3 regions of the Inediibacterium massiliense genome follow, and region 1 is predicted to be linked to each of the others. Evidence: riboswitches for the same ligand, from Rfam matches in the RefSeq annotation. Region 1 holds a riboswitch; each other region holds the start of a gene.
The links. A riboswitch is a leader RNA that binds a small molecule or an ion and turns the genes downstream of it on or off. The one in region 1 is predicted to bind S-adenosylmethionine.
Positions count from the first base shown of each region.

Region 2: it holds a riboswitch for S-adenosylmethionine, as region 1 does, so the genes downstream of both, BN2409_RS11375 (phenylacetate--CoA ligase family protein) here and metK (methionine adenosyltransferase) in region 1, are expected to answer to the same signal.
Region 3: it holds a riboswitch for S-adenosylmethionine, as region 1 does, so the genes downstream of both, BN2409_RS06850 (methionine ABC transporter ATP-binding protein) here and metK (methionine adenosyltransferase) in region 1, are expected to answer to the same signal.

Region 1 is NZ_LN876586.1:500,398-505,741, forward strand. Features, by position in the region: gene yyaC (spore protease YyaC) at 1-234, opposite strand, end outside; gene BN2409_RS06200 (tRNA 2-thiocytidine biosynthesis TtcA family protein) at 291-1,004, opposite strand; gene BN2409_RS06205 (COG2426 family protein) at 1,183-1,650, shown strand; SAM riboswitch class I at 1,717-1,818, shown strand; gene metK (methionine adenosyltransferase) at 1,913-3,103, shown strand; gene BN2409_RS06215 (hypothetical protein) at 3,158-3,772, shown strand; gene recD2 (SF1B family DNA helicase RecD2) at 4,194-5,344, shown strand, end outside.
Region 2 is NZ_LN876587.1:593,804-599,147, forward strand. Features, by position in the region: gene BN2409_RS11360 (HAMP domain-containing sensor histidine kinase) at 1-718, shown strand, start outside; gene BN2409_RS11365 (xanthine phosphoribosyltransferase) at 1,048-1,617, shown strand; gene BN2409_RS11370 (GNAT family N-acetyltransferase) at 1,885-2,394, shown strand; SAM riboswitch class I at 2,508-2,626, shown strand; SAM riboswitch class I at 2,714-2,831, shown strand; gene BN2409_RS11375 (phenylacetate--CoA ligase family protein) at 2,936-4,243, shown strand; gene BN2409_RS11380 (pyridoxal phosphate-dependent aminotransferase) at 4,255-5,344, shown strand, end outside.
Region 3 is NZ_LN876586.1:651,114-656,457, forward strand. Features, by position in the region: gene BN2409_RS06840 (MetQ/NlpA family ABC transporter substrate-binding protein) at 1-186, opposite strand, end outside; gene BN2409_RS06845 (methionine ABC transporter permease) at 199-849, opposite strand; gene BN2409_RS06850 (methionine ABC transporter ATP-binding protein) at 846-1,838, opposite strand; SAM riboswitch class I at 1,960-2,068, opposite strand; gene BN2409_RS06855 (YerC/YecD family TrpR-related protein) at 2,227-2,529, shown strand; gene BN2409_RS06860 (DnaJ C-terminal domain-containing protein) at 2,719-3,624, shown strand; gene uvsE (UV DNA damage repair endonuclease UvsE) at 3,861-4,769, shown strand; gene BN2409_RS06870 (2-thiouracil desulfurase family protein) at 4,774-5,344, shown strand, end outside.

The sequences.
Region 1 (5,344 bases):
ATGAATGGGTTCTTCTAAAGTACCATAGACAGGAAACCGAAAGTTTTTATTTTTAAGTAGAGTACCTACTAAAGGGCCTAGTGCATCTCCAATGCATCGATCTGTTCCAACACAAATGATGACAGATTGTTCATTGATTTTTTCCTTTAGTGCATGGGACAATATAAGTGAAGCATTTTCTTTTGCATAATGAATACGTGTACGATATGGGTATGGATAAAATTGAGATTTCAAAGAAAAAACACCCCCTCATATGACTATATAAATAAGGAAGTGAAATTATGCTAAAATTATTGCTCCCATATATGAAGCTGTTTTTTGTTTTTTAATGCTTCAATGACATGATCCCTACCATTAGGTATTTCTTCATAAATTTGAGATAATAAATTTTTCATATATTGTCTTTTTGTTTTTCCATCAGCAGGACAAGGACTTTTTGCAATAGGAAGATTGTTTCTTGATACTGCATCTATGATCTCTTTTTCTTTGGCATAAATAAGAGGGCGAATCATAGTAAGGTCTATTCGATCTAAATAGGTTACAGGTAAAAAAGTACTAATGCGACTTTCATAAAAAATACTTAAAAAAAGAGTTTCTACTGCATCATCTCCATGATGTCCTAGTGCAAGCTTTGTCACACCATTTTCTTTACAAAGAGAGTGAAGTTTTCCACGCCTCATACGAGCGCAAAGGCTACATGGATTTTTTTCTTTTCGATCTTCAAATACAATTTTTCCTATATCTGTATGTTGTACGATATAAGGGATTTCTAATTCTTTGCAAAAATTTTTTATAGGAGAAATATCAAAATTATCAAATCCTAAAGTAAGGGTAAAAGCTTTAAGCTCATATTTTACAGGGGTAAATCTTTGAAAAAGCTTTAAGGCATATAAAAGAGCCATGCTATCTTTTCCACCTGAAACACCTACTCCTACTATATCTCCATCTTTAATCATATTAAAATCTAAAACAGCTTTTTTAACATATCCTAATATTTTTCTCATCATAAAATCCTTTCTCTTTTACCATAGTAATTACTATATGAAAAATTATAGCCAAATAAACAATAAATACATATTAAATTCTTGTTACAAACAAATATATCTTCATAAAAAATAAAAAATCATATATAATGATAATAGAAAATAGAAACTTGTTGAAAGTAGAAAATGAGGACAAAAAATGAATACAATATTAGAAATTTTATCGAATGAAGTCATGGTATTATTAGTATCAGCTATGCCAGTAATGGAACTTAGGGGTGCAATTCCTATAGGAGTTTCTCTAGGAATGACTCCTATGCATGCAATGATTATAGCACTTATAGGGAGTATGATTCCAGTGCCTTTCTTACTTCTTTTATTAAAACCGATTTTTAAAAAATTAAAAGAGAATCCATCATGGAGAAAACTTGTGGATTGGATTACAAAAAGAACCCTTAAAAAGACAACAACTATTTATAAATATAAAAGCTTGGGACTTCTTTTATTTGTTGCAGTCCCCATACCAACAACAGGGGTATGGACAGGTTCTGTAGCAGCATCTTTATTAAATATTCCTTTTAAGCATGCATTTCTTTCCATATTTATTGGGAATTGTATTGCAGGATTGATCATTACTACACTTAGTCATGTTGCAGTAAATATGTAGATAGAGTTGACTTTTGCAAATGTATGTGATAGAATTTTTTCGACAAAATAAAATATCAATCTTGATGCCTTATCAAGAGTGGTGGAGGGACTAGGCCCGAAGAAACCCGGCAACCGGTATGCAACGCGGTGCTAAATCCTACAGAAATGATTTTCTGGAAGATGAGGACAAATGAAATCTAACCTCTTCTTAAGTGTGAAGAGGTTTTTGTTTATATTTTTAGGGTAAAATAATAAACATAATGAATCAAGGAGGGATACAAATGGCAAAAAGATTATTTACTTCAGAGTCTGTTACGGAAGGACATCCAGATAAAATCTGTGACCAAGTTTCAGATGCGATTTTAGATGCTATTTTTGAAAGAGATCCAAATGCACGTGTTGCAGCCGAAACTTCAGTAACAACAGGCCTTGTATTAGTATCAGGAGAAATTACTACAAATTGTTATGTTGATATTCCAAAGGTAGTAAGAAAGACAATAGAAGAAATAGGATATACTCGTGCAAAATATGGATTTGACTGTGACACATGTGCAGTACTTACAGCTATTGATGAACAATCTAATGATATAGCAATGGGTGTAAATGAAGCATTAGAACGTAAAACAGGAACAATGAGTGATGAATTAGAAGCGATAGGAGCAGGAGATCAAGGAATCATGTTTGGTTTTGCTTGTAATGAGACACCAGAACTTATGCCTATGCCTATTGCACTTGCTCATAAATTAGCAAGAAGATTAACAGAAATCAGAAAAAATGGTACACTAGATTACTTACGTCCAGATGGTAAAACACAAGTTACAGTAGAGTATGTAGATAATAAGCCTGTAAGAGTCGATACAGTAGTTATATCTACACAACATAGTCCAGAAATAAGCCAAGAGCAAATTAGAAAAGATTTGATAGAACATGTGGTTCGCAAAATTATACCTCATGAGTTATTAGATGAAAAAACAAAATATTATATCAATCCAACAGGAAGATTTGTAATTGGTGGACCACAAGGGGATGCAGGGTTAACAGGAAGAAAGATCATTGTAGATACTTATGGTGGATATGCAAGACATGGCGGAGGAGCTTTCTCAGGAAAAGATCCAACAAAAGTAGACCGTTCTGCAGCTTATGCAGCAAGATATGTAGCGAAAAATATTGTAGCAGCAGGTCTTGCAGATAAATGTGAAATTGGACTTGCTTATGCTATAGGAGTTGCTCAACCTGTATCTATTTTGGTTGAAACTTTTGGAACAGCTAAAGTATCCGAAGATAAAGTGGCAGAATTAGTAAATAAACATTTTGACTTAAGACCAGCTGCCATTATTAGAGATTTAAATTTAAGAAGACCAATTTACAGACAAACAGCAGCTTATGGACATTTTGGAAGAACAGATATAGATCTTCCATGGGAAAATACAGATAAAGCAGAAATTTTAAGAAAAGAAGGATTGGGACAATAAAAATGAGGGATATCCCTCATTTTTTTGTAATAGAATCAAGGAGGAGATACATTTTTGGGTAAAAAAATATTTTATACATTTTTAGCTGGAATAGGCATAGGGCTCATTCTTTCTTCCTCTATTCATATGGTTTATAAAAAACAGGATCAACCCAAAATGATAGCAGAACAAAAGAAAGAAGATGAGTTTTCTAAAGAAGAAATCCTTGAAAATGAAAAGAAAGAGCAACAAAAAATAAAAGAAGCAAAAGACAAGGAAGAGTTACAAAAAAAAGAACAAGAAGAAGCTTATGTTACTATTCATATCGAACAAAATAATACATCAGAAGAAATTGCAAATATTTTATATGAAAAAGGCTTAATTCAGCATAAAGAAGATTTTAAGTTGTTGTTAGATTTAAAAAGACTAGATCCTTTTGAAGTTGGACAAGTACTTACGAAAAAAGGAGTCATCAGCGAAGGATGGAAAATCAATCAGCTTCTAGGAATTCTGAGTAAAAAATCCAGTGATGTTTCTTCTATTCTTTACCGAAACAAAGTTATGGAGAATCAAGAAAGTGTTTTATTTTTAATCCATACTTTAAATGAAAAAAGAATGATTGTGCCAGGGGATAAAACCATTCAAAAAGGTGCAAGTATTATTGAAATTATAGATATTTTAACAAAATAAATATATAAAAATCTAATACATCCACGGTCTTTACGTTTCATTTTGAGATTTCTATAATCTCATGAATTTCTAAAATCTAGAATTTTAAAAACTCGCTTTGCTTAAACAGTTTAAAATTCTTACGATTTTATCATTCATGGAGATTAGAAATCTTACAAAATTTACTAGATAAGACCTGATGGATAGTATTAGATTTTTATTGTTAAGAGTCCTTACTATATTGTAGCAAAGTTATAAAAAATAGTGACGTTTTTATGACTTTGCTACAATATAGTTTGTCAACAGTTTGATAGCTTCGTTTTTAGTTTTTAGGTATGTTTATGGACGGTTAAGCAATTTTAATTATTTAAAAACTTGCTAACCGTCTCTATTTATTTTCTATGTTATAATGAAAGTAATCATTATATATCGGGAGGAAATTATGTTTGTACAGATACAAGGAGTTTTGACAGATATTATCTTTCAAAATGAATCCAATGGATACACAGTAGGAATAGTTGAATCAGAAAAGGATCAAGTGACAGTAGTAGGTTATATGCCTATTTTAAACACTGGAGAGACTTTTTTGTTTTCAGGAAAATGGATTGTCCATCCTACTTATGGAGAACAACTAGAAGTGGATTCCTATAGGAGAGTGACGCCTAATACAATAGAAGGAATAGAAAAATATTTATCTTCAGGAATTATTAAAGGAATTGGTCCTAAAATTGCTCAAAAGATTGTAGAAAAGTTCGGAAAAGATACATTAGACATTATGCAATATACACCACATATGCTTACAAAGGTAAGTGGAATAGGAGACGCAAAAGCCCAAAAAATTGCAGAGGCTTTTAAAGAACAAAGAGAATTGAGTGAAGTCATGCTTTTTTTACAAGAGTATGGAATTACTCCTAAGTATGCAGTAAAAATTTATAAAAAATACAAAGAAAATACGATATCTTATATACAAGAAAATCCTTATCGGCTAGCAGATGATATTTTTGGAATAGGATTTAAAATTGCAGATGCCATTGCCAAAAGAATGGGAATCAGTCCTACTTCTCCTTATAGAATTATGTGTGGAATTAAATATATATTGACTCAATACAATCTAGAAGGACATACTTATACGAAAAAAGCAATACTTATAGAAGAGTCTGCAAAAACATTAGAAGTGCCAGCAGAATTAGTAGAGGAGTCACTTTTACAATTGGCTTTTTCCAATTCTGTTCATCTTGAAAATCTACAAGAGGAGATAGTGGTATTTTCTATGCCATATTTTTATGCAGAAACTTATGTTTGCAAAAAATTAATTGAATTGGCTCAAGTGAAGATAGATTCTATTTCAGAAGATTTAGATGAAGAAATTCAAAAGATTGAAGAAGAAGAAAAGATTACTTTGGCAGAAAAACAAAGAAAAGCCGTTGAAGAATCAGCAGAAAATGGCGTTTTAGTTATTACGGGTGGACCAGGAACAGGAAAGACTACAACGATTAATACTATTATGAAATTATTTGAAAAGCATAATTTATCTATGGCACTAGCAGCTCCTACAGGAAGAGCTGCCAAGAGAATGAGTGAAGCTACAGGAAA
Region 2 (5,344 bases), on a different contig from region 1:
TAGTATTACGGAGGGATTAAATAAAGCAGTAGATAATGAATTAAAAAGTCAAAGATTAAAAACAGAATTGATTACAAATGTATCTCATGATATTAGAACACCTCTTACTTCTATTATTACCTATGTGGATTTATTAAAAAAAGAAAAGGATCAATCTAAGAGAGAGGAATATATAGAAATCATAGATCAAAAATCTCAAAGATTAAAGATATTGACAGATGATTTGTTTGAAGCCTCCAAAGCTTCTAGTGGGGATATGCCAGTAAATTACGAAAAAATAGATATGACATCTTTGATTACTCAGGGGTTAGGGGAATTAAATGATAAGATAGAAGCATCTAATCTAGAATTTAAAATAAACCATCCTAAAGATAAAGTATATGTAAAAGCAGATGGAAAATTATTATGGAGAGCTATTGAGAATCTATTATCTAATATTTTTAAATATGCTCTTAAAGGTTCTAGGGTATATATAGATATGGAAGAGTTAAAAAATGAGGTTGTTTTAACTGTTAAAAATATATCAGCTTATGAACTAAATATTTCCTCAGATGAACTTATGGAGCGTTTTAAGAGAGGCGATGAATCAAGAACTTCTCAAGGAAGTGGACTGGGATTATCCATTGCTAAAAGTTTAGTTGATCTTCAAAGAGGAAGTTTTCGTATAGAAGTAGACGGAGATTTATTCAAAGCTATTATAAAAATGCCAAAGTATTAAAAAATAGTTTTAGATAATAATCACCAAAGGAATATCCCTTTGGTGATTTATTATTCAATATGAAAATCATTTAAAAGGGAAGGAAGAAAAATTATCCTATTGGTCAAAAAATATGTTATAATGCTATATAATATATGTGCAATGGAATAAGGGATAGACATTTAAAAGTTCCTAATTGGTGATATTAATTATCAGACCATAAGGTATAGTGTTTATAGCTATCTATAAAATGTAACACCTTAATCTAAATTAAGGTGCTTTTTTATATTATTTTTTGAGGAAAATACTTCTATAATAGGATATATTGTGAAAAGGATAAGGTGATAGAAATGGAAAAATTAGAAAAAAGAATTTTAGAAGATGGACAGGCACTAAGTGAAACTGTATTAAAAGTAGATGCTTTTTTAAATCATCAAGTAGATCCTCAATTGATGTATGAAATGGGAACTTATTTTAAAAAATATTTCAATAAATATAATATTACAAAAATACTGACAATTGAAAGTTCTGGTATTGCACCTGCTGTTATGACTGCTATGCAAATGAATGTACCTATGATTATATTGAAAAAAAGCAAATCAAAAACTTTAAAGGATGATATTTATCAAACAACAATACATTCTTTTACCAAAGGAGTAGATTATGAGTTAACGCTCTCTAAAAAATATATTTTGCCAGAAGATCGAACTTTAATTATTGATGATTTTTTGGCGAATGGAGAAGCAGCATTAGGAGCTGTACGTTTAGTAGAAGAAGCAGGAGCCAAGGTTTGTGGCATTGGGATTGTTATTGAAAAATCTTTTCAACCTGGACGTAAAAAGCTAGAAGATCAGGGATATGATGTGTACTCTTTGGCTAGAGTTGCTAGATTAGATAAAAATTTAATTCAATTTGTATAAGAATAAAAAATACATTTTATAGAAATGAAATCCATAAGAACAAATAAAAGTAAAAATAGTTAATATTATGAAGAAAAGAGAAGGAAAGAACCCCTTTTGATGGGTATGCTTATATAAACATCAGTAACTCATTTAAAAGCATAAATATTCAATTTGATTGAAATTGCTTACTTTGATATAATCTTCATGGTTTGGTTTGAAAACCTATTATAGACACGAAAAGGTGTTTATAACAGGTTTTTTTAGTTTAAGGAGGACTTTTTAATCATGAATAATCATTACATAAAATTACGAAGAGAAGTTTTTAAATCAGATGCATGGAAAATTGTGGATTGGCTAAAGGACCATGAAGTAACTCAATATTTAAATGAAAAACATAATGTAAATCAAAGTATTCAGCAGATGATTCATAGAATTAATATGCCTATTCTTACTCATTTATTTAATCAAAATGGAAGCTTTTTTATGATTACCAAAGATGAAAAAGAACCTATAGGATTTTTAAGACTTGTACCTAAAAAGGAAAATGTAGAAATAGTAGTAGTTATTGGAGAGCGAAAAGAATGGGGAAAAGGTTTAGGTACAAATGCAATTTTTGAAGGGCTTAAACAAGCATTTTTCAATTGGAGAGCAAAGGAAGTAATAGCAAAAATTAATTTTAAAAACAAACGATCCAGAAAAGCTTTTAAAAAAGTAGGTTTTACACAAGATAAAGAATTACTAAAAGAAATTCAATATTCTATTTCTATGGATGAATTTTTACAGTTTGTATCCTAATGAGATATTTTATGCATAGGAAAAATTTGTACTTTTTTCAAAAATAGTATTGACGTAATTAAGTACTTTTGTTATAATTCCATTAATCTTAAGTTTCGAAACTAAATAGTATACTCTTATCAAGAGAGGTGGAGGGACTGGCCCAATGAAGCCCAGCAACAACTTAGACTATAAGAGATCTAAGAAATGTGCTAAATCCTGCAGAATGTGATTTCATTCTGATAGATAAGAGGAGGAAGTATATATATTGAGTCCTCTTCTGATATCAGAAGAGGACTTTTGTTGTTGATGCATCGACAAAATAAATTAAATAATAAAATTCTTATCAAGAGAGGCGGAGGGACTGGCCCAATGAAGCCCAGCAACAACTTAGATTGTAAGAAATCTAAGAAATGTGCTAAATCCTGCAGAATGTGTTTCATTCTGATAGATAAGAAAGTATCTTAAAAAGCTGCTTTCTTATGAAGCAGCTTTTTTTATGGAGTAAAAAATACGCTAAATCAATTTGAAGAATTCAAACAAATACCTAGGAGGTTGTCAAATGGAAGGAAAATACTGGAATGAAGCAATTGAAACTTTAACAAGAGAAGAATTAGAAGATTATCAACTTAAAGAATTAAGAAATGAAATTAAGTTTGCCTATGAAAATTCTCCATATTATAAAGAGTCTTTTGATCAAGTAGGTGTGAAACCTGAGGATTTAAAAACTTTAGACGATTTGAGGAAATTTCCATTTGTAAATAAACAAGTAGAAAGAGAAAGGCAAAAGAAAAAGCCTATTTTAGGGGATATGTGTGCAGTTGATGAAAAAGAGATTGTATTTATGTCTACATCTAGCGGTTCTACTGGAGTTCCTACAGTAAGTCCATTTACGAAGGAAGATTTTGAACAATTCCAAGATATAGAGAGCAGGTTATTTTGGGGAGTAGGTATGAGATCAACGGATCGATATGTCCATGCATTAAATTTCTCCCTTTTTGTTGGGGGACCAGATGTAATAGGAGCACAAAATCTTGGAGCTTTATGTATTTGGGCAGGAACTCTTCCATCTGATAGACTTTTGTTTATTTTAAAAGAGTTTCAACCAACAGCAATTTGGACCACACCTTCTTATGCGTGGTATCTAGGAGAAACGGCCAAAAAACAAGGTATAGATCCAGCAAAAGATTTATCTATTCAAAAAATTATTGTAGCAGGAGAACCAGGAGGCTCTATTGATGTAACAAAAAGTGCAATAGAAAAACTTTGGGGAGCAGATGTTTTTGATTTTTATGGTATTTCAGATATATTTGGAGCTTGTGCAGGAATGTGTGAAGCAAAAGATGGACTCCATTTGGCTGAAGACCAAATTTTATTGGAAGTATTAGATCCTATAACATTAAATCCTGTAGCCGATGGAGAAAGAGGCGAGATGGTACTTACTACTCTTAAAAAGAAAGCAAGACCTATGATTCGTTTTAGAACAGGAGATATTGTGACATATACGTCTAAACCATGTATATGCGGAAGAACTCATAAAAGAATTCATGTAGTAGGAAGATTAGATGATATGTTTATTGCAGCAGGGGTGAATGTTTTTCCAAGTGATATTGAATTTATTGTAAGAAATGATAAAGATACTACAGGAGAATATAGGATCTTTGTATTTAATGAAAACCATATTACAAAATTTAGAGTGGAAATTGAAAAATCAAATAGTTCATTGATAGATAAAGAGGAAATTGCTCATAGAATTTCTAATAAAATAAAGGCACATCTTGGTGTTAGACCAAAAGTAGTTGATGTTTTAAGAGAAGGAGAACTTCCAAGGGCAACTCATAAAGCAAAGAGGTTGATTGATGAAAGATAAGGAGTGATTATATGCCTAAAGTAGCAAATCGATTAGAAAAGTTTACAGAATCTATTATCAGAAAAATGACTAGGATTAGTAATGAATATGGAGCTATTAACCTTTCACAGGGATTTCCTGATTTTGACCCTCCAGAGGAATTAAAAAATGAGCTTATAAAAGGAGCATTAGAAGGACCGCACCAATATGAGATTACATGGGGTTCACAACAATTTAGAGAGGCTCTTGCTAAAAAACAATCAAAGCTTATGAGGATAGATATTGATCCTAATACAGATATTGTAGTTACTTGTGGAAGTACAGAAGCTATGATGGTAGCTGTGATGACAGTTTGTAATCCTAATGACAAAGTGATTGTATTTTCTCCATTTTATGAAAATTATGCTGCAGATACAATATTAACGGGTGCCAAGCCTATTTATGTTCCCCTTTGTCCTCCTAATTTTAAATTTCGTAAGGATGAATTAAGAAAGGCTTTTGAAGAAAGACCAAAGGCAATTATTCTTTGTAATCCATCTAATCCTATAGGAAAGGTATTTACAAGAGAAGAGCTTTTATACATAGCAGAACTGGCTGAAGAATTTGATACTTTTGTGATTACAGATGAAGTGTATGAACATATTGTTTTTGAGCCTTATGAGCATATTTATTTTGCAGGACTAAAAGGAATGAAAGACAGAACTTTATCTTGTAGCTCTCTTTCTAAAACTTATTCTATTACAGGATGGAGATTAGGATATATTATAGGTCCATCACAAGTTATTGACGGAGCAAGAAAGATACATGATTTTTTAACCGTTGGTGCAGCGGCACCTCTTCAGAAGGCAGCAGTAGCAGGACTTAGATTTTCAGATGAATATTATATAAATCTTCAAAGGGAGTATACCAAAAAGAGAGATTTATTTTTACAAGGATTAGATGAAGCCGGTTTAAAATATATTCCTCCTCAAGGAGCTTATTATGTGATGGTTGATATTTCTGAATTTGGATTTCAAGATGATCATCAATTTTGTGAATGGATGATCAAAGAAATTGGAGTAGCTGCAGTACCTGGCTCTAGCTTTTTTAAAGAGGAAATTAATGATTATGTACGTTTTCATT
Region 3 (5,344 bases), 150 kb from region 1:
ACCTTTTTTTTCTAATTGTGGTTTTACAACTTTTGTAAGAATATCAGCATGAGGGTTTGGACTAGCACCTATTCTTAATTTTACTAATTCATTTTTACTTTCCTCAACATTTCCTTCTTTAGAGCATCCTGCAAAAATTAAAGATAAAGACAATACACATACAAGTAATAAAGCAATTTTTTTCATTTTTTATTCCTCCTATTTTTTATTTATAATTTGTGAAATTTTATTTCCTGTACTTTGAATGATTTGTACTAAAATAATCAATAGAATAACAGTTGCAATCATTACATCTTTTTGAAAACGCTGGAATCCATATCTTACTGCTAAATCCCCAAGACCACCTCCTCCAACTACACCAGCCATAGCAGAATATCCTATTACATTAATGATAGTAATGGTAATTCCAAGTACTAAAGAAGACATAGATTCTGGAAGTAAAATTCTTAATATAATTTGAAGAGGGGTTGCACCCATAGATATAGCAGCTTCTATAACTCCCCAATCAACTTCTTTGATACTTGATTCTACAACTCTTGCAAAGAAAGGTACAGCAGCTATAATAAGTGGAACAATAGCAGCATTTGTACCAATAGTTGTTCCTACTACAAATCTTGTAAAAGGAATAATAAAGATCATCAAAATAATAAATGGTAGTGACCGTAAAATATTAATTAAGTAAGAAAGTGCATGATTAAGCCAAGAGTTTGGTAAAATATGATTTTCATCTGTTACAACCAAGATGATTCCTAAAGGAAGACCTAATAAAATTGTAAAAAATACAGAAACAAATACCATATATAAAGTTTCTAATAAAGACGGAGTAAGAAGTTCTATCCATTCACTCATTGTTTGATCACCTCAACTTTCACATGATTTTTTTCAAAGTATTTAACAATATCTAAAAGCTTATGGCAATCAATATCCATTTGAATTGTAAGCTTTCCGATGGGTTGGTTTTGAATATATTCTATTTTACCAGATAAAATATTTACATCTACATCAAAATCTCTTGTAATTTGAGAAATAAGAGGCTGAGTAGCACTACCATGTGTAAATGAAAGATGAAGAACTTTTCCTTTGATAAAGGATTTTGGAAGATTTTCATCTTGTTCTATAAAATTTTTGGTAATTGAGTGTTGTGGTTTAGAGAATATGTCGATAGTAGCTCCTTCTTCTGCTATAGTTCCTCCTTCTAAGATAGCCACTCTATTACAAATTTCTTTGATTACTTCCATCTCATGAGTGATAATGACAATAGTAAGATTGAGCCTGTCATTAATACTTTGTAATAGATTTAAAATTTGTTTTGTAGTTTTAGGATCAAGTGCAGATGTAGCTTCGTCGCAAAGTAATACATCTGGATCATTTGCAAGAGCTCTAGCAATACCCACTCTTTGTTTTTGCCCTCCACTTAATTGAGAAGGATAAACATAAGCTTTATCGGATAGCTCTACGAGTTCTAATAAATGATTTACCTTTTCTTTGATAACTTTTTCGGGTGTACTTACAAGTCTTAAAGGAAAGGCAATATTTTCAAAAACAGTTTTGCTGTGTAAAAGATTGAAATTTTGAAAAATCATTCCTATCTTTTTTCTTGCTTTTCTAAGATCTTCATTTTTTAAATGAACAAGATTGATTTTATTGACCCATATATCACCTGATGTAGGTTCTTCTAATCTATTGATGCATCGAATCAAAGATGATTTTCCAGCACCACTTAAGCCTATAATTCCGTAAATATCTCCCTTTTTTATATCTAAATTGATATCTTTTAAAGCAACTACTTTATTTCTTCCTTTTGTATAAACTTTAGATAAATTTTTAATATGAATCATAACTTCACCCCTTTATAACTATACAGTACTAAACTGAAAAGATTATAAAATAAACTCTTCTATGGAAAGAGAAATTAAAAAAACCTCTTTCACGAGAAAGAGGTACTAAACAGTATCCTTTCTCTCATCTACCGATATAAATATATCGTAGGAATTGGCACCGTTGCTTATTGATATAAGCCGGTTGCCGGGTTTCATAGGGCCAGTCCCTCCACCTCTCTGGATAAGAGATATCCGTTTTATTTAATTTTATCCTTTGATTAATATTGAGTATAATGATTTTTTTGAATAATGTCAATACTTTTTCAAGAAATATTTTTAAATGAAAAAGGATATGGTAGTTATGTATAGAATATAACTATAAAAAGAAGAGTTTTGGGGTGATGAAATGGGTTATGAGTCAAAATTAAAAAGTAGTTTTGTAGATGAATTATTTGAAGCTATCCTTTTACTAGAAAATACAGAAGAGTGTTATAGATTTTTTGAAGATATATGTACTATTAAAGAAATACAAGCTTTATCTCAAAGATTAAAGGTTGCAAAATTGTTAAGAGAAAAAAAGACATACAATGAGATTGAGGAAATTACAGGAGCTAGTACTGCAACCATTAGTCGAATTAATAGATGTCTGACTTATGGAGCCGATGGATATAATATTATACTAGATCGATTAAAAGAGCAAAAAAAGTAATCTTATATAAGATTACTTTTTTAGTCTTTTTAGGACATGAGCAATTCCGGTAGGAATATGCGAATTTTTTGATAAAATATTGATTTTTGTATATACTTTATCTATTATTAAAAACAAAGAAGGTCAATAATTATAATAAAAAATCTATTATAAATAGTAGCTTAGAATATAGTCTTAGGAGGATGAAATATGGAGTACAAAGATTATTATCAAATATTAGGAGTAGAAAAAGAAGCATCACAAGGAGAAATAAAAAGTACCTATAGAAAGCTCGCTAAAAAATATCATCCTGACGCCAATCCCAATAACAAAGAAGCAGAGGAGAAATTCAAATCTATCAATGAAGCTTATGAAGTTTTAGGAGATGAAGAGAAAAGAAAAAAATATGATCAATTTGGAAGTGGATATAATTTTGAGCATGGTTCCAATTTTGATCCATCACAGTTTGGTTTTGGAGGATTCGCGTCCAGTAATAGAGGAGATTTCAGTGACTTTTTCAATACTATTTTTGGTGGTGGAAATGTTCATATGGATAATTTGTTTGGGGGATTTAGTCAAAGAGGTTGTGGCGGCTGCTCATCAAAAGGACAAGATGTGGAAACTAAAATAGATATTACACTAGAAGATGCTTATTGTGGAATTACAAAAAATATTTCTATCAAAATGGGTTCTCAGAAAAAAAGTGTTTCTGTAAAAGTTCCGTCGGGAATTTTACCTGGAAAGAAAATTAAGTTAAAAGGTCAGGGAAAAAATGGAGGGGATTTGTATTTAAAGGTTCATATAATAGAGTCTAAAGATTTTGAATTAAAAGGATTAGATCTTTATACAACTATTGATCTTACACCTTGGGGGGCAGCTTTTGGAGAAGAGGTTATAGTACCTACGCTTACAGGAAAAATAAAAGTAAAGATTCCTGCAAATATGCAACCAGATGGAAAAATAAAAATTTCTAAAAAGGGATATAAGGATCTAAAAGGAAATATGGGAGATTTATATATAAAGATACGTATTGTAAATCCACCTATTTTAACGAAAGAAGAGATAGAGTTATATAATAGATTAAGAGAAGTTTCTTCATTTCAACCAAGAGGTTAATATGAATAAATAAGCCTATTGATAGAAAAAACATCTATGAATAGGCTTTATTTATATTGGAATGAAAAGTTTTTTCATGAATAATTGATTGAATAATGGTATTTATTTCTAACATAGATACAATAATAGAAACAAAGAGTATTGGTTTTTAAAATGAAATATAATATGTTTATTGATTTGAAGATATATTATGGGGTATAAAAATAAGGGAATTTTTATAGAAAAGAAGTGAGAATATGATAAAAAACATAGGTTATGCTTGTATTAATACTCATCTAAAGCCTAGGGGATTTAAGGAATGTAGGATTGCCTCTGTTTATAAATATGGAATAGATTATTTAAAAAAAAAAAAAGCAATGATGAATAATTTAAGTTTAACAAAAGATATTTTAAAATGGAATATAGAACATGATATATATCTGTATAGAGTAACGAGTACTCTTTTACCATTAGTAACGCATAAAGATTTATTAAAAGATTTTTCGTGGAGATGGCAGCAGGATGATAACATTTTAGAAGGATTAGAGGAAATCAAAAAAATAGTTATAAAAGAAAATATTCGCCTTTCTATGCATCCAGATCAATTTACTGTTTTAAATAGTCCAAAAGAGGAAGTAGTACATAATAGTATCATTCATTTAAGATATCATCAAGAGGTTTTAACAAAAATGGGAGGTGCAGATTTAATTATTCATACAGGTGGGGTTTATGGAGAGAAGGAAGCTTCTATAGATAGATTTATAAAAAATTATGAAAACTTAGACAAGGAATTGAAAAAAACATTAAGACTGGAAAATGATGATAAGTCCTATACCATCCAAGATGTTTTAAAAATTTATAAAAAAATAAATATTCCTGTTGTATTAGATATTCATCATCATCATTGTCATCAAAAAGATCCCCATGTACCTATAGATGAAATTATATCTACATGGAAAAATACAAATTTGATTCCTAAAATGCATATTAGTAGTGGAAGAGAAGGAATCACAGATCGGCGTCATCATGATTATATTTTAGAAAGTGATTTTTTATCATTTAGCAATTTGATAAAAAATGTAGATGTGGACTTAATGATAGAAGCAAAAGAAAAAGAGAGAGCTGTACTTCAAATAAAAGAAAAATTTTTTATGGATAGGAGGTAAGTATATGGAAACCATTTTAAAGAATAAGATTTCAATAGGAATAAGTGCTTGCATATATGGATGTAGAGTAAGATACAATCAAAAAGGAATAGATATGGTAAAATATTTAGGAAGAAATATAAATAATTTTTCCTTTATGCCTGTATGTCCTGAATGTATGGCAGGACTGGGAACTCCTAGAAATGCAATAAAAATTGTAAAAGGTAGTGGAGAGGATGTATGGAGTGGAGCTGCAAAAGTTATAAGTAGTAAAGGAGAAGATTTAACAGAAAGATTAAAAAAAGGTTCTAGTAGATCTATGGATATTTTAGAAGATGCAAAAATGGATGCTTTTATTTTTATGGAAGGAAGTCCTTCTTGTGGAATTTATAGGACTACTCTTAAAAATAAAAGATTAGGTACACCGCCTGGAGTTTTTGGGTCTTTATTGCTAAAGGAAAAAATATTTTTAATTCCAGGGTTAGATCTTCAAAGTCCTATCAAAGCATGGGATTGGCTCAGAAGACTTTATGCATTTGTATGGCTTAAGAATTTATCTATTCAAAATAAAAAACAAGTCTATGGAATGTGGCATA